4 regions of the Nocardia sp. NPDC058244 genome follow, and region 1 is predicted to be linked to each of the others. Evidence: riboswitches for the same ligand, from Rfam matches in the RefSeq annotation. Region 1 holds a riboswitch; each other region holds the start of a gene.
The links. A riboswitch is a leader RNA that binds a small molecule or an ion and turns the genes downstream of it on or off. The one in region 1 is predicted to bind S-adenosylmethionine.
Positions count from the first base shown of each region.

Region 1 (4,192 bases):
CACCGCCACCCTGGACCGCTACGCGGCGGCGGGCGCGCGCACCCACCTGGTCGAACACGCAGGGCACTCCCCGCAGGTCGAGCAGCCGGACGAATTCGTCGCGGTACTGCGGGAATTCGTCGCCGAGACCTGATCAGAACCCGTCGACCGCCGTCACCACGAAGGTCCCCGGCGTCCCTGTGTCGCCCAGCGGTCCGCCCTTGTCGAACTGTGACGACACGACCAGCGCCCGATCGCCGACGTGCGCCATGGTGGTGGGGACAGCCAGTGCGGGATCGTGGAATTCGGCGACTCGCGTCGCGGTGGCACCGTGGTCGGCGACGGTCCACCGGCTGAGGGTGTTCTCGGTGTTGTGGACCACCCACAGGGTGCCGTCGCGCAGTTCCATGCCGTCGCCGTGGCGCACATCGCCACCGGTCAGCGCGACCTTGCGGATCGGCTCGGCGCCGCTCGGATCGATCCGGTACAGCTCGCCCGCCGACATCGCGACGACCAGCAGGTACCCGTCCGCCGGATCGGCGACGATCCCGTTCAGCTCGAAGACCTGTGGATCGCGCGGACCGAGTACCGGGCTCAGGTCGTAACCGATCTCCAAGTCCCCGCTGCCCTTTGACACCCGGTCCGGGCCCACCCGGTAGACGACATTGCGCACGCTGTCGGTCAGGTAGGCGCTGCCGTCGGCGCCGAAGTCGAGATCGTTGACGAATCGTGGCGCGCTGTCCGGCACCGCGAACGAGGCCAGCAGTGCACGCGACCCGGTGTCGTACACGGCGACACCGGCGCTCGAATCGATCACCCACAGCCTGCCGTCCCGGTCGACCCGCAGGCCGTTGGTGGTCTTGCGGCCGTCGGCGCCCGGGGGCAGGAACACCTCCGCTCGCGTCGCGCCCGGGGCGGCGCGATAGACGGCCCCGTCGGCGAACGAGCCCACATAGCTGTCGCCGGAGCGCGCGTCCACCGCGATGCCCTCGGGATAGACGGCGCTGCCGGGCAGCTCGTAAGCGGTGCTCAGCCGGGGTGTGGCGGCGGTGCCGCACGCGGTGACGGACAGGCAGGCGACGGCCAGGGCGAGGGTGGCGCTGGTCCTGATCATGATGAAGCCTCTCAGTGATGTAATGCCAGACATCAAGTGATAGGCAGGAATGTAAGTTAGAGTTCTAATGATCGTCAAGGGCATTACGAGATGATGGGCGGATAGCATGCACCCATGACGTCCATGCCCGCCGCCGAGAGGCTCGGCACGTATATCAAGCGCGCCGAGCAGTCCCTGATCGCGGCGAAGACCGCCGCGCTGAAGCCGGCCGGGCTGACCGTTCCGCAGTACAGCGCCCTGCTGCACCTGGCCGAGAACCCCGGCATCTCCGCCGCGGCGCTGGCCCGGCTGGCCGGGGTGACGCCGCCGACCATGAACACCGTGCTGACCAACCTCCAGGACCGCGGCCTGGTCGAGCGGACACCGCACGAATGGCACAGGAACGTGCTGGAGACCCGGCTGACCGAAGCGGGCCGGGAGGTGACCGCGGCCGCCGACGTCCGCGCCGTCGCGGTGGAACGCGACCTCGCCGCGCGGTTCACCGCCGCGGAACTGGCCGCGGTCACGGCCCTGCTCACCCGCACGGCGGAGGCGCTCGACGAGATCCGCGCCGACCTCTGACCCCGTGAACGACGAAGAGCCCGCCGGATCATCCGGCGGGCTCTCGGGTGTCGTGCGGGTCAGCGCTCCGCGGCGGCCTTGACCTTGCTCAGCGTCTCCCGCATCCCGGCGACCAGGTCGGCCTCGAACTTCTGCTCGCCGCCCATCGCCACCTTGATGGTCCCGCGCAGCCAGCCGGGCAGGCCCTTGGCGTCGACGGTGCGGGTCTCCACCACCCGGGTGCCGGTGGCGGTGGGCACGAGGTCGTAGCGCCACACCGTGCGGTTCTCGTTCATCCGGAACGCGAAGGACTTGTTCGGCTCGAAGGTCACGATGCGCGAGGTGGTCGGGTAGATCTTCCAGCCGACCTTGTTGACGTTGACGGTGAACGCGCCGTCACGGACCCCGCCGAGGGCGATCATCTTGAGCGTCGTCGGGCTGAGTTCGGAGACGCGGCGCAGGTCGGCCAGGATCGACCACACTTTCTCCGGCGCTGCGGCGATGTCGATGCTGGCTTCGAGATTGTTCGGCAACGGTGCCTCCGGGATGGGTGTGACGGTCTGTCACGCACAGCATAGGCATCGTCGACCTGGGGATCCTCCGCCCCCGGTCGGATTTTTCGCAGCCTGGTCGCAACGCTGGTCAAAAGGTTTGGGGCCGAATAATTTTCGTTCCACGGTCACGAGTTCCAGCTTCGAGCCCCGGCTTGCTGGGCGGCAACCCTCCATCGGCGGCGGGGTGCTCCGGGTGACGACCGGATGGCGGGGGAGTTCCTCCCTGTCGTAAGCGTCCTTCTGGAGGGTCCATCCATGTCTGTAGTCCAACTCGACTCCACCACCCGTGCCGAGGAAACGGTCGCGACCACGTTCGTCGTGGTGGCCGACCGGTTCCTCGGCATCTCCGCGGATGAGCGGGTGCACACCGTGTCGGGCCTGGTCGCCCAGCTGCGCGGCGGTCGACTGACCGATCGGGAGTTGACGGTGCACCTGGGGCAGGGCATCACCCGGCACGATCTCGACTATCTCGAGCACGTCGCGAAGACCTCGGGCGCCGGGCTGCGGGTGATCGGCGAGATCGCCGAACCCGCCCGCAGGCATCACGTGCACAAGTACCAGCACTCCAATGTGCTGCTGGCGGGGCTGACCAGGGAGCAGGAGCACGTCTTCCACGCCGATCTGCGCCTGGACAGCGATAACGAACTGCTGCTCGACCATCAGACCGGCGAGCACGTGCAGGGCATCGTGGTGATCGAGGCGGTGCGCCAGCTGTTCCTGGCCGCCTTCGAACTCGAATACGGCGTGCGCAACCCGCGCGAGCACTTCTACATCGTGTGGAACAACGTGGACCTGCGGTTCACCTCGTTCCTGTTCCCGCTGCCCGCGACCCTGCACGCCCGGTTGACCCCGGTCTCGCTGGACGATCCCGGCAAGTTGCGGTTCGTCATCGAGACCGAGGTCCGCCAGTTCGGCAAGACCGTGGCCGACGCGCGCATCGAGTTCACCGCGCTGCCCAACGAGCGCATCGCGCGGATCGAGCGCGCCAAGGCCGCCGAGGCGGTCACCGCGCACCTCGCGGAGTCGGCATGAGCGCGGGCGCGGCGTTCTTCGACGTCGACGAAACGCTGATCACCGTCAAGAGCATGTTCGCGTTCCTGCGGCACTGGCTCGCCGAGCACGGTGACGACGGCAGCGAGTACACGCGCGTCACCGACGAGATCAAGGAGCGCGCGGACGCCGGTACGCCACGCGAGGAGATCAACCGGCACTATTACCGGCTCTTCCGCGGCGTGGCCTACACCGCGCTGGCGGAATCGGGGCAGCGCTGGTTCGACGCGTACGCGGCCGCGGGCGGCGCCTTCTATCTCGACACCCTGGAAGCGCTGCGCGCGCACCGGGAATCGGGCGTGCGCACCGTGCTGGTGTCCGGCTCGTTCGCGCCCGCGATCGCCCCGGTGGCCGCGGCGGTGGGCGCCGATCACCTCATCGCGACCGAACCGGTGCTCGACGAGCGCGGTGCGCTGACCGGCGAGGTGTTGCGCCCCATGATCGGCGAAGCCAAAGGCGAAGCGGTGGTGGCGTTCCTGCGCGAGCACGGCATCAGCACCGACGACACCTGGGGCTACGGCGATCACGGCACCGACCTGCCGTTCCTCTGGATCGTCGCGCACCCCTTCCGGCGCGGCGACGACCCGCACCTGCTGGCCGCCGCGACCGCGGCCTGGGGCTCGCTCGGTGACCGGGTCGGGGACGTCGACGGCACCGCACTGTCCGACGATCGAAAGGTGGTGTCCGCGTGGTGAAACGGATCTACGACCTGACCCCGACGACGCAGGGTCCGCTGTACCCGCCCAGCGAGATCGTGGACGCCGACGGCGACTTCCTCGTCGTCGGTTTCCTGAACGAGGCTGGGCCCGACGGCAGCGTCACGCGGCGCTGGGGCCGGGCCGTCGTCGCGGCCGACACACCGCTGCCCGCGTTCGGCGAGAACCTGCCGTACCGGGTGATTCGCGAACTCCCCGAGCAACTTTCGGACACCGACGCGAATCTGGTGCTGCACACC
Region 1 covers NZ_JBHVWX010000001.1:566,830-571,021, forward strand. Annotated here, with positions in the region: gene ACFVW6_RS02690 (alpha/beta fold hydrolase) at 1-133, shown strand, start outside; gene ACFVW6_RS02695 (SMP-30/gluconolactonase/LRE family protein) at 134-1,093, opposite strand; gene ACFVW6_RS02700 (MarR family winged helix-turn-helix transcriptional regulator) at 1,208-1,654, shown strand; gene ACFVW6_RS02705 (SRPBCC family protein) at 1,714-2,166, opposite strand; SAM riboswitch class IV at 2,311-2,428, shown strand; gene ACFVW6_RS02710 (AfsA-related hotdog domain-containing protein) at 2,443-3,219, shown strand; gene ACFVW6_RS02715 (HAD family hydrolase) at 3,216-3,932, shown strand; gene ACFVW6_RS02720 (hypothetical protein) at 3,926-4,192, shown strand, end outside.

Region 2 (4,192 bases), 110 kb from region 1:
AATGCCAGGCGCGCTCGTCGAAGAGCTCTTTCGCCCGCTGCCTACGACGATCGTTCTCGGCGTAGTAGGCCTGACGTTCTTCCGCATCCATCACCCGAAACTAACAGCGCGCCAGCACATCCGGCGGTCGATGACCGTTGATGGACCGGCGCGCTGCGGGTTTCAGCTCAGGGCGTGGTCGAGGTCGCCGAGGAGGTCTTCGATGTCCTCGAGGCCGACCGAGATGCGGACCACGCCGTCGGACAGGCCGATCGACGCGCGACCCTCGGGGCCCATCGCGCGGTGGGTGGTGGTGGCAGGGTGGGTGATCAGGGTCTTCGCGTCGCCGAGGTTGTTGGAGATGTCGATGATGCGCAGGCGGTTGAGGACCTCGAAGGCGCGCTTCTTGCCGTCGTCGCCTGCCAGCTCGAAGGTGACGACGGTGCCGCCGCCGGACATCTGCGCGGTGGCCAGGGCGTGCTGCGGATGCGATTCCAGGAAGGGGTATTTCACCCAGTTCACGGACTTGTTCGTCTCCAGGAACTTGGCGACCTTCAGCGCGGATTCGGTGGACTGGCGCACGCGCAGCGGCATGGTCTCCAGGCCCTTGAGCAGGGTCCAGGCGTTGAACGGGCTCAGCGCGGGGCCGGTGTGGCGCATCAGGTTCTTCACCGGGCCGTCGATGTAGTCCTGGGCGCCGAGGATGGCGCCGCCGAGCACGCGGCCCTGGCCGTCGATGTGCTTGGTGCCGGAGTAGACGACCACGTCGGCGCCGAGTTCGAAGCCGCGCTGCAGCAGCGGGGTGGCGAAGACGTTGTCCAGCACCACCTTCGCGCCCGCGGCGTGCGCGAGCTCGGTGACCTTGCGGACGTCCACCAGGGTCTGCATCGGGTTGGCCGGGGTCTCGAAGAACACGGCCTGGGTGGGCACCGAGAGCGCCTGCTCCCACTGCTCGAGGTCGTCACCGTCGACGAAGACGGTCTCCACGCCCCAGCGCGGCAGGATCTCGTTGCACACCACGAAGCAGGAGCCGAACAGGCTGCGGGCGGCGACGAGGCGGTCGCCCGCCTTCAGCAGCGCGCCCAGCGCCGTGAACACCGCGGACATGCCGGACGCGGTCGCGAACGCGGCCTCGGCGCCGTCGAGCAGCCGGATGCGCTCCTCGAACATGGCCACGGTGGGGTTGCCGTAGCGGGAGTAGACGAAGTGCTCGACCTCGCCGGTGAACGACGCCTCGGCGGCCTCGGCGCTCTCGTAGACGAAGCCCGAGGTCAGGTAGAGCGCCTCGGAGGTCTCCTCGAAGCCGGAGCGGCGCAGCCCGCCGCGGACGCCGAGGGTGGCCGGGCCGACGCCCTCGGGCAGTGGCTTGTCGAACGAACCACCGGTGATCATGCGTTTCTCCTTATGCCTGACGCCACGGCAGGCCGACCGCGCGCCAGCCGACGCTGCCGCGCTGCCCGAACGCGTCGGGGCCGCCCTCGAAACCGTCCAGCACGTTGTAGGACGGGGTGAAGCCCGCCGCGGTCGCCACCGTCGCCGCGCCGATGGAGCGCTGACCGGAGCGACACAGGAACACCACGGGCGCGTCGTCCGGCCGCCCGGCCAGCGCCTGCTCGAGCTGCGCGCCGAAGTTCGGATTGCGGGTTCCGGTGCCGTCGACCCACTCGATGAAGTGGGCCGGGCGCTCGATCGAGCTGGTGTCGGGGATGCCGATCTGTGCCCACTCGCCTTCGGTGCGCACGTCGACCAGCACCGCGTCGGGGTGCTCGGTCAGGATCTCCCACGCCTTCTCAGGGGTGATGTCGCCGGCGTAAGTCATGTCGAACCTCCTGCGTGAATCCGCTCTTGCCGTGCCGGTTCTCCGGGCACACGGCCAGGTCGTCACCCGGAGCACCCCACCGCGGAGGAGGGTTGCCGACCAGCGAGCCGGGGCTTGGCGCTGGTACTCATGACCTTGCGATCTGAGATTGCCCCGGCGGAGGTCACCGTGTCAAACAGTTCTACGGGGTGCAGACCAGCCAGTTGCCATCCACCCTGGTCAGGTTCCAGGTGCTGGTGGACGACGTGTCGCCGATCCGCACGGTGGCGTCGATCTTGGCCCGGTCGCCGTTCACCGTCGCCTTGTCGAAACCCTTCTTGTCGATCGTCACTTCCGATTTCGGGCCACCGAGCCGTTCCGACAGGCCCGACTTCTCCTCGTCGAAGCCGGGGCAGGCGACACCGGGCGGCGGACGCAGCTCACTGCGCGAGCGCGCGTCGATATAGTTGGTGACGGCGGCCGCGAGCCGGTCGGCCTCTGTGACATTTTTCTCAGCGGGCGAGAGCAGCCCGCCGAGCACGATGCCGACGAGCACGATCACCGCGATCACCGCGGCCGCGACGAACGGGACGATGGAACGCTTGTCGGTCTGATCCACCACGATGGGCTGGTCTTCCGAGCCTGTCTGCTCCTCGTTCATGCTGTAATCCTGACAGACCAGGTGCGGGCAACCACACCGCACGCCGGGTGGCCACAACGCCGCAGATAGAATCGCCAGAATGCGGTGTGCCGCCGATCTCGAAGGCGGCTGCCAGCAGCCGGATCGTCAACTTAGCCTAAGCTAAATTGACGCCGTCAACAGTTCTCGACCAAAGGGTGCGCGTAGAAAATGACCGAACAGAGTGCAGCGACCCGCCCGCTCCGCATTGCGATCGTGGGCGCAGGACCGGCCGGTATCTACGCCGCCGACGCATTGATGAAGTCCGATGCCGATGTCAGCATCGACCTCTACGAGCGCATGCCCGCGCCCTTCGGCCTGATCCGCTACGGCGTCGCGCCCGACCACCCGCGCATCAAGGGCATCATCACCGCCCTGCACAAGGTCCTCGACAAGGACCAGGTGCGCCTGCTCGGCAACATCGACTACGGCACCGACATCACCCTCGACGACCTGCGCCAGTTCTACGACGCGGTCATCTTCTCCACCGGCGCCAACGCCGACCGCGCCCTGCCCATCCCGGGCATCGACCTCGACGGCTCCTACGGTGCCGCCGACTTCGTGTCCTGGTACGACGGGCACCCCGACGTGCCGCGTTCGTGGCCGCTGGAGGCGGAGAAGGTCGCCGTACTCGGTGTCGGCAACGTCGCCCTCGATGTGGCCCGTGTGCTGGCCAAGACCGGTGACGAGCTGCTGCCGACGGAGATCCCGCCGAACGTCTACAAGGGCCTCAAGGCCAACAAGGCCGTCGAGGTCCACGTCTTCGGCCGTCGTGGTCCCGCCCAGGCCAAGTTCACCCCGCTCGAGCTGCGCGAGCTCGACCACTCGCCGACGATCGAGGTCATCGTCGACCCGGAGGACATCGACTACGACGAGGGCTCCGAGGCCGCGCGCCGTAACTCCAAGCAGGTCGACATGGTCGCCAACACCCTCGAGCAGTGGGCGATCCGCGATCAGGGCAACCGCCCGCACAAGCTGTTCCTGCACTTCTTCGAGTCCCCGGCCGAGGTCATCGGTGAGGACGGCAAGGTGGTCGGTCTCAAGACCGAGCGCACCCAGCTCGACGGCACCGGCAACGTCAAGGGCACCGGCGAGTTCAAGCAGTGGGACGTGCAGGCCATCTACCGCGCCGTCGGCTACCTGTCGCAGAACATCACCCAGCTGCCGTTCGACGACCAGGCGGGCACCGTGCCGAACGAGGCCGGTCGCGTGATCTCCGACGAGACCGCCGAGGGCGACGCCCGCTTCATGCCCGCCACCTACGTGACCGGCTGGATCAAGCGCGGCCCGGTCGGCCTCATCGGCCACACCAAGGGCGACGCCAACGAGACCATCGCCTGCCTGCTCGACGACGCCAAGGACTTCGCCCCGGCGCCGCAGCCCGAGCTGGACGCGGTCACCACGTTCCTCGAGAGCAAGGGCATCCCGTTCACCACCTGGGCGGGCTGGTACCGCCTCGACGCCCACGAGCGCGCCCTCGGCGAGCCCGAAGGCCGTGAGCGGGTCAAGGTCGTGGAGCGCGAGGACATGCTGCGCGCCTCCGAGCCGAACAAGGTCTAGCCACGGACGTCGGGCCCGAACTGTTCCATTCCGCCGAACTCGAGGCATTCTGTACAAGTGTTCGATGCCCACGTCCACATCATCGATCCGCGGTTCCCGCTGATCGAGAACGAAGGCTATCTGCCCGACCCCTACACCATCGCGGACTACCGAAAGCGGATGGAGCACTTCCATGT
Region 2 covers NZ_JBHVWX010000001.1:461,438-465,629, reverse strand. Annotated here, with positions in the region: gene ACFVW6_RS02170 (hypothetical protein) at 1-91, opposite strand, end outside; gene ACFVW6_RS02165 (O-succinylhomoserine sulfhydrylase) at 163-1,371, opposite strand; gene ACFVW6_RS02160 (rhodanese-like domain-containing protein) at 1,382-1,798, opposite strand; SAM riboswitch class IV at 1,816-1,933, opposite strand; gene ACFVW6_RS02155 (hypothetical protein) at 1,980-2,438, opposite strand; gene ACFVW6_RS02150 (FAD-dependent oxidoreductase) at 2,628-4,016, shown strand; gene ACFVW6_RS02145 (amidohydrolase family protein) at 4,074-4,192, shown strand, end outside.
Region 2: linked by a shared signal. The riboswitch ahead of ACFVW6_RS02160 (rhodanese-like domain-containing protein) and the one ahead of ACFVW6_RS02710 (AfsA-related hotdog domain-containing protein) in region 1 are both predicted to bind S-adenosylmethionine.

Region 3 (4,192 bases), on a different contig from region 1:
GAGCCGCCCCTGGTGTCGTTCAACATCGCGCACACCTCGTCGAGCATCGAGGCCCTGCGCGCCGCCGACTCGGTCGTCATCCACTTCCTCGGCGAACACCAGCACCACCTGGCCCACCGCTTCTCCCGCACCGCCGCCGACCGCTTCACCGACCGCTCCCTGTGGACCACCCTCGACACCGGCGAACCCGTCCTGCACGGCACCCCCCTCTGGCTCCGCACCACCCTCCACCAGCTCATCGACATCGGCGACCACACCCTCGCCGTAGGCCTGGTCACCCGAGTCCACGACCAAACCCACGAATCCCCCACCGCCGCCCCCCTCCTCTACTACAACGGCAAATACCACCGCCCCACCGCCCTCGACACCTGACCGGCGGAAAAGACGAGCCCGGCCCCGCTATCCAGGCGGGACCGGGCATGCGAGGTGAACTCAGCCGATCAGGCAGGGGGCGGCGCCGGTGAGGGTGTCGGTGGTGAGGGGGCGGGTTTCGGGGGTGGGGTTCCAGAGGCCGTCGGTGGCGGCGTAGGTCCAGGTGGGGCCGGAGTCGGCGAGGGTGGTGATGGCGGCGATCAGGCGGTCCACGTCGGCGGCGGTGGTGCCGAGGCCGATGCTGGCGCGCAGGGCGGCGTCGAGGCCGAGGGCGGCGAGGAGGGGGTGGGCGCAGAAGCGGCCGTCGCGGACGCCGATGGCGTGTTCGGCGGAGAGGTAGGCGGCGACCTCGCCGGGGGCGCGACCGGCGACGGTGAAACAGACGATGCCGACGGCGTCCGGGCTGTCGGACCAGATCCGCACCAGATCGACACCGGGGATCGCGGACAGTCCGTCCCGCAGCCGGTCGGCCAGGAACCGCTCGTGCGCGACGAGATCGTCCGCGTCGATCGCGGCGAGCGCGTCACAGGCGGCGGCGATGGCGGCCGCCCCCAGCACATTCGGCGACCCGGCCTCGTGCCGCTGCGGCGCCGCGGCCCAGTCGACCTGCGCCACACCGACATTGCGCACCGCGCCACCACCGGCCAGGTGCGGCTCACCGGCATCGAGCCAGTCCCGCCTGCCGACCAGCACCCCGGCACCGAACGGCGCGTACAGCTTGTGCCCGGAGAAGGCGAGATAGTCGATCCCGGTCTCGCGCAGGGAGATCCGGCGATGCGGCGCCAGCTGCGCGGCGTCGACGAGAATCCGGGCGCCGCACAGGTGGGCGATGGTCGCGAGCCGCTCCAGCGGCAGCACCTCACCGGTGACGTTGGAGGCCCCGGTCACCGCGAGCAGAGCGGCGGGCTTGCTGCACAATTCGGCGACGACCCGCCGAATGGTCTCCTCGACGGTGTCGGCGGCCCGCACCACCCGGCGCCCGTGCGCGGTCCACGGCAGGAAGTTCGCGTGGTGCTCGATATCGAGCACCACGGTCTCCCCCGGCACGCACCCGGCCAGCAGGTTCAGCGAATCGGTGGTGTTGCGGGTGAACACGACGACCTGGTCGTCGGCGGCATCGAGGAACCGGGCGACCGCGCCGCGCGAGGCCTCGTAGCACTCGGTGGAGATCCGCGAGGCGTACCCCGCCCCGCGGTGCACGCTGGCGTAGTACGGCAGCAACTTCGAAATCCGGTCGGTGACCTGCTGCAACGCCGGCGCGCTCGCCGCGTAGTCGAAGTTGGCGTACGCCTCGGTCCCGCCCTGCACGAGCGGAACACGCAGGTCCGCACCGGACACGGTGGCCAGGGCACAGGTGGGGTCGATAACTGCGGTCATGACGAAATCCCGTCGGCTCAGGGACTCGTTCCCGAAAGGGTGCTGCGAGTCCGCGCTTGCCGCGCCCACTGCGGACGGCGGCCTGGTCGTCACCCGGAGCACCCCACCGCGGAGGAGGGTTGCCGACCAGCTAGCCGGGGCTTGTCGCTGGTACTCGTGACCTGTTTCGAGAGTGACAGACGATCCCGCGCGCTGTCAACCACCCCCGATCGGCGCGCCCGAGCCCGACGCGAATCGCCGACGTCGCGGCACGGAACCCCAACGCCCACACCGACACCCGGTGATTGCCCACGGATTGCCCATACGTGTTCACCGCGCAACCATCTCCACACCCCATTGTGGATCACCCAAATGATTGAGTTCCCCCACTATCTGTTAGGGTGGCCGTCATGTCCACGAACTCGAACTCCGTCCGCGGCCTGCCGCGCTATCCGGTGTACGCGCTCGGACGGCTCACCAAGGCACTGCACGCCGAGATCGATGTCCCGTTGCGCGATCACTGGGTGCTCACCTTCATCGAGGAGAACGCCGACCTGACACAGAAGAAGGTCGGCGACGCCCTCGGCATCGACCGCAGCGAAGTCGTCCGGCTGGTCGACGCGCTGGAACGCGCCGGCCTGGTCGAACGCACTCGCGACGGCACAGACCGGCGCAAATACCGGCTGCGGATCACCGAGGCCGGGCGCAAGCAGTGCAAGCGCACCGACCGGCTGATCGCCGAGGCCACCGCGCGCGTGCTCGAGCGGCTCGACCCCGAGGAACAGCGCACGCTGCACCGGCTGACGCTGACCGCGCTCGGCGAGTCCCCGGACGCACCGTCGTGATCGGCGCCGACGGCACGCCTCGCGCTGCCGTCCGGCCACACCTTCTCCGAGTACCGTTGGCATCTGGTGACCATCCTGTTTGCCCTCCGGTAACCCGCCCGTGAAACAACAAACACCACCGATGGGGGTCGACCGATGAGAGGTGGACTGAGCGCCATGCTCGAGCCACGCACTGAGGACCCGGCGAGCCGGTTGCGTGATCCACTCCTGCGCGCCGACTTGGCCGCGCCGCCGCGCACCCTGGTAGACATCCTGACCAGCACCGCCCTGGCCCACCCCGACGCACCGGCCATCGACGACGGCACCGTCGTCCTCAGCTACATGGAGCTGATCGCCGCGATCGAGGCCAGGATGACCGAGCTGACCGCGGCGGGCGTCCGCCCCGGCGACCGGGTCGGCGTGCGGATGCCCTCGGGCAGCGCCGCGCTGTACGTCACGATCCTGGCCGTCCTCTACTGCGGCGCCGCCTACGTCCCCGTCGACGCCGACGACCCGGAGGAACGGGCCCGGCTGGTCTTCGGCGAGGCCCGGGTGAGCGCGCTGGCCACCGGCGACGGCATCGAGTCGGCCACCGCGGCCGCGGGCCGCACGCCCGCCTCGGACTGGAACACCCTGCCGACCCCCGCCGACGACGCCTGGATCATCTTCACCTCCGGCTCCACCGGCACGCCGAAGGGCGTCGCGGTCACCCACCGCAATGCCGCCGCCTTCGTCGACGCCGAGGCCGGGCTGTTCCTGCAGCGTGCCCCGATCGGCCCCGGCGACCGGGTGCTGGCCGGGCTGTCGGTGGCCTTCGACGCCTCCTGCGAGGAGATGTGGCTGGCCTGGCGCAACGGCGCCTGCCTGGTCCCCGCCCCGCGCGACCTGGTCCGCACCGGCGCCGACCTGGGCCCGTGGCTGATGCGCCGCGAGATCAGCATCGTCTCCACCGTGCCGACGCTGGCCGCCACCTGGCCCGCCGAGGCGCTCGACTCGGTGCGCCTGCTGATCTTCGGCGGCGAGGCCGTCCCGCCGGAACTGGCCGAACGTCTCGCCGGTGGCGCCGAGCGGGAGGTGTGGAACACCTACGGGCCCACCGAGGCCACCGTCGTCGCCTGCGCCGCGCTGCTCGACGGCGGCATGCCGATCCGCATCGGCCTGCCGCTGGACGGCTGGGACCTGACCGTCGTCGACCCGCAGGGCAACCCGGTGCCCGAGGGCGAGACCGGCGAGCTCGTCATCGGCGGTGTCGGCCTGGCGCGCTACCTCGACCCGGCCAAGGACGCCGAGAAGTACGCCCCGCTGCCCTCGCTGGGCTGGGAACGCGCCTACCGCAGTGGCGATCTGGTCCGCAACGACCACCGGGGCCTGATCTTCCTCGGCCGGGCCGACGACCAGATCAAGATCGGCGGCCGGCGCATCGAGCTCGGCGAGATCGACAACGCGCTGCAACACCTGCCCGGCGTCAGCGGCGCGGCCGCCGCCATCCGGACCACCAAGGCGGGCAACAAGATCCTCGTCGGCTACCTCACCGGCGCGGGCCCCGACTTCGACGTCAAGAAGGCCAGGGAGATTCTGGCCGAACAGCTTCCGGCCCCGCTGGTGCCGCGGCTCGCGGTCGTCCCCGACCTGCCGACCCG
Region 3 covers NZ_JBHVWX010000002.1:393,514-397,705, forward strand. Annotated here, with positions in the region: gene ACFVW6_RS08070 (flavin reductase family protein) at 1-372, shown strand, start outside; gene ACFVW6_RS08075 (aminotransferase class V-fold PLP-dependent enzyme) at 433-1,749, opposite strand; SAM riboswitch class IV at 1,797-1,911, opposite strand; gene ACFVW6_RS08080 (MarR family transcriptional regulator) at 2,139-2,573, shown strand; gene ACFVW6_RS08085 (Pls/PosA family non-ribosomal peptide synthetase) at 2,730-4,192, shown strand, end outside.
Region 3: linked by a shared signal. The riboswitch ahead of ACFVW6_RS08075 (aminotransferase class V-fold PLP-dependent enzyme) and the one ahead of ACFVW6_RS02710 (AfsA-related hotdog domain-containing protein) in region 1 are both predicted to bind S-adenosylmethionine.

Region 4 (4,192 bases), on a different contig from region 1:
GCTGCGCGTGCTGATACTCGACGACGCCTCCACCGACCGCACCTACGAGGCCGCTCTGGCCGCGGTCGGCGGTGACGACCGGTTCACCGTGCTCCGCTCGGCCGCCCACCCGGCGCCCGGCTGGACCGGCAAGGCCGCCGCCTGCGCCCGGCTCGCCGCCCGCACCGACGCGGCGGCCCTGGTCTTCGTCGACGCCGACGTCCGGCTCGCCCCGTCCGCCGTCGCCGCGTCGGTCACCGAATTGCGCAGGCGCGGAGCCGGTCTGGTGTCGGCCTGGCCGGTGCAGGAGTCGGCCTCGACCACCGAGCGGCTGGTCCAGCCGCTGCTGGCGTGGGCGTGGGCGTCGACGCTGCCGGTCGGTCCGGCCAATCACAGTCTGCGCCCGTCGACCGCGGTGGCGTGCGGGCAGTTCCTCGCCGTCGACGCCGCGGCCTATCGTGCCGGTGGCGGGCACGCGGCCGTCGCCGCCAGCGCCACCGAGGATCTCGATCTGGCCAGGGCGCTGCGCCGGGCCGGGCATCGCACCGCCCTGGTCGCGGCGGGACCCAGCGCGAGCACCCGGATGTACACCGGCGCGGCCGAACTCACCGACGGCTACACCCGCTGGCTGTGGTCGGCCTACGGCGGCCGGGTCGACGCGGGCGCCGCGGTGGGCGCCCTGGCGGCCCTGGCCTACTGGATTCCCCCGCTGGCGGCGCTGTGCGGCCGCGGCCGGGTCCGCCGCGCCGGGCTGCTCGGCTACCTCGCCGCCGTGGCGGGCCGCCTCGCCGCCCGCGCCACCGAGACCCGCCGGGCACCCACCCGCACCGACCTCACCTCCGCGATCGCCCACCCGCTGGGCGTCGCGCACTACCTGGCGCTGTGGACCCGCTCGCACTATCGCCACCGCACCGGCACCCTGCGCTGGAAGCAGCGCCCCCTCGTCGCCCCGGAGACCGTCAGCGCACAGCAGGCCTGAGCTCAGCGGTCGACGATCCGGAACGCGAACTCGCGCCCCCTCCCCTGCCCCATCGCCAGGGTCAGCCACAGCCGCATCACGCCGTCGACGACCTCGTGATTGCCGTCGCCGGCGAAGACCGGCCGCAGCCCGACCGCGGCGACTAGATCCTCGACCGCATTGCGGTCCGCGGCCGCGCACGAAAAGAACAGGTCGGCGGGCGCACCGTCGAACGTCGGGTCGGCGAAGGCCTCCGCGCCCAGGCTGTTGAACGCCCGCGCGTATCGGGCCGTCGGCGCGTGCTCGGCGAAGGTGGCTGCCGCGTTGGCCGGTCCGGCGCCGAAGCCGTTGGTGGCGTCGAGCACCAGCTTGCCGTCGAGCGCGGCCGCGTGTTCGCGAGCGAAGCCGTCGACGGCCTCGGCCGGAATCGCCACCAGCACGACCGCGCTGTCGGTGAGCGCCTCGGCGACCCCGACCCGCCCGTCACCCGGCGTGCGCGACCCGTAGACGACCCGCCGTCCCGCCGCGGCGAGCGCCGTCCCCACCGCTGTACCGACCCGACCCGTTCCGATGACTGCGATCGTCGCAGTGCTGCTGTCCATGCCGAGAACGGTAGGCGCACACCACCGATCGGCGCTTCTTCGTTCCTGACCGGGTGACGCGGCTCAGGGGACCTCGGTGATGCCGACGGTCGGGAAGAAGAAGCAGGAGCGGCCCGCGTTGTCGGTGGTGCCGAAGACGGCGGCCAGGACGGTGCCCCGGCCGGTGTCGACCGGGACCGCACGGACGCCGCCGACCGGGATGGCGGCGAAGAGGAAGTCGCGGATGGCTGTTTCGGCGATCGGGCGTAGTTCGACCGGGACCTCGGGCGGGACCAGGGCGCGCACCACGTCGGCGATCGAGCCCATCGAGGCCATTCCGCCGCGGCCGGTGCTGATGTTGAGCCAGGCCACCTGCATGCCGGAGGTCGCGGTGGCGGCGGTGTCCGGCGACAGGCCGTAGGGCAGGAAGGTGAACATCGTCTGCCCCGACTTCACGGCGGTGAGGTCGAGGCCGGGGATCTGCACGGCGTTCGCGGGCCACGGTCCGGGCACCGCGCCCGCCACGGCGGGCACGAGGCCGAGGCCGTCGCCGCCGCAGTTCGCGGCGACCGTCGGGTAGAGGAACGGCTGGATGCCCAGCGCTTCGAGCGTGTCGACGACGGTCCGGTACGCGCCGAGCAGGTCGCCGGGGCCCGCGGTCCGCACGGCGGGCGCATCCCTGGTTACCGTCGCTGGCGCGGCCGCCGCGGTGGGCGCGGCCAGCAGCAGCGCGGCGGCGCAGGCCGCCAGCGTGGTCAGGGTGGTGCAACGACGCGGCTCGGTCACGACGCACTCCTCATCGACGCGGAGACATCCGACGCTACGCCGGTATCCGGTGGAATCCCCGCAGGTGAGGCGCACCGATTCGTCGGCGCGTCGCGGGCAGTGTGCACCAGCGCCGTCCCGGTTCCAAGCTCTGCGCTCACGCTGATCCTTACCGTTGTGAAGTATCGCGGCAGTGCCACATGCTGATTCGGTACCGGCCCCTGTGGCCGGTCACAACCATCCAGAGCGACCGAGAGACCTGGCTCCACGACGTCGCAGCAACCCGCCCGTTCCGGGTGTGGGTGCTTCCGCCGGGTTCGATGGAGGAGCACGAGTGGCGAGGTCTGCTGTCGCATGAAGTTTCTGTTGTTCACGCTGGTGACGCGGGTCCCCGACCCGATCACCGGCATCGTCCCCGAGACGCGGGACCGCTTGCGCGAGGTGGTCGACCAGGCCCGGCTGGCCGAGGAGCTCGGCTACGACGGTTTCGCCGTCGGCGAGCGCCACGAGGACCCGTTCCTCTCCGCCGCTCCCCCGGTGCTGTTGAGCCACCTGGCCGCCGTCACCTCCCGGATCACGCTGTTCACCGCCGTGACCACGCTGAGCCTGCTCGACCCGGTCCGCGCGTTCGAGGACTACGCGACGCTGGACAACCTGGCGGGCGGGCGCCTGGAGCTGATCATCGGCAAGGGCAACGGCGCCGCGCAGGCGCAGCTGTTCCACGTCACCACCGCCGACCAGTGGGACCGCAATCGCGAAGGATACGAACTGTTCCGGGCCCTGTGGGCCAGCGACGAGGTGACCTGGTCGGGCCGGTTCCGCCCGTCGCTGACCGCGGCGAAGGCGCTGCCGCGCCCGTGGCAGCCACGCCTGCGGATCTGGCACGGCAGCGCGACCAGCCGCGAATCGGTGGAACTGGCCGCGCGCCACGGTGATCCGCTGTTCTCGGCGAATGTCACCAACCCGATCGAGCCGTACGCCGAACTGGTGCGCCACTATCGGGAGCAGTGGGCCGAGCACGGCCACGACCCCGCCGACGCGCTCGTCGGCGCGGGCACCGCGGGCTTCCACGTCGCCCCCACCTCGCAGCAGGCCAGAGCGGTCTACACGCCGCTGTTCGAGGCCCGCCGCGCACTGGCCCGCAAGCTGGGCCTGCCCGTCGTTTTCGACACCATCGACGACTTCCTCGCCCGCAGCTCCGCGCTCGTCGGGAGCCCGCAGGAAGTGATCGACAAGGTCGGCCGCTATCACGAGCAGTTCGGCCACGAGGTGATCCACCTCTCCGCCGAACGCGACGGCCGCACCGACCCCGACTACCTGGGCAGCCTCGAGCTGTTCCAGGCCGAGGTGGCGCCCGAACTGCGCCGCCGTATTCCCAGCCGTCCCCTGGCCGCAGGCCGCGAATTCTCTGGAGTCACCCCGTGATCGGTCCCCGTCATCGTCTCGCCGCCGTCGCCGGCGTCCTGGCTGTCGCCACCTCCGTGGTCGCGTGCGGCAGCGACACCGGCGGCCCGGGTGGGCAGGCCGGTCCGCCCCAGCCCGGCGGCACCCTGCGCTACGGGCTGTCGCAGGCGCCGACGTGCTCGGATCCGGCCCAGGCCGGCTCGAACCAGACCATCTACGTCGCCCGTCAGATCGTCGACTCGCTCACCGATCAGGACCCCAAGACCGGCGCGATCACCCCGTGGCTGGCCAAGAGCTGGGAGGTCAGTCCCGACGCCAAGGTGTTCACCTTCAAGCTCGCAGACGGCGTCACCTTCAGCGACGGCTCCCCGCTGACCGCGGATTCGGTGCGCGACACCTTCGACGCGATCATCAAGCTCGGTGGCGCGAAGGCGCCGCTGGGCGCGAGCTACCTGACCAACTACGTCGGCACCACGGCGGTCGACAAGCTCACCGCCCGGGTCGA
Region 4 covers NZ_JBHVWX010000012.1:144,205-148,396, reverse strand. Annotated here, with positions in the region: gene ACFVW6_RS31630 (glycosyltransferase) at 1-958, shown strand, start outside; partial or broken gene ACFVW6_RS31625 (NADPH-dependent F420 reductase) at 961-1,569, opposite strand; gene ACFVW6_RS31620 (hypothetical protein) at 1,603-2,304, opposite strand; SAM riboswitch class I at 2,518-2,610, shown strand; gene ACFVW6_RS31615 (LLM class flavin-dependent oxidoreductase) at 2,638-3,708, shown strand; gene ACFVW6_RS31610 (ABC transporter substrate-binding protein) at 3,705-4,192, shown strand, end outside.
Region 4: linked by a shared signal. The riboswitch ahead of ACFVW6_RS31615 (LLM class flavin-dependent oxidoreductase) and the one ahead of ACFVW6_RS02710 (AfsA-related hotdog domain-containing protein) in region 1 are both predicted to bind S-adenosylmethionine.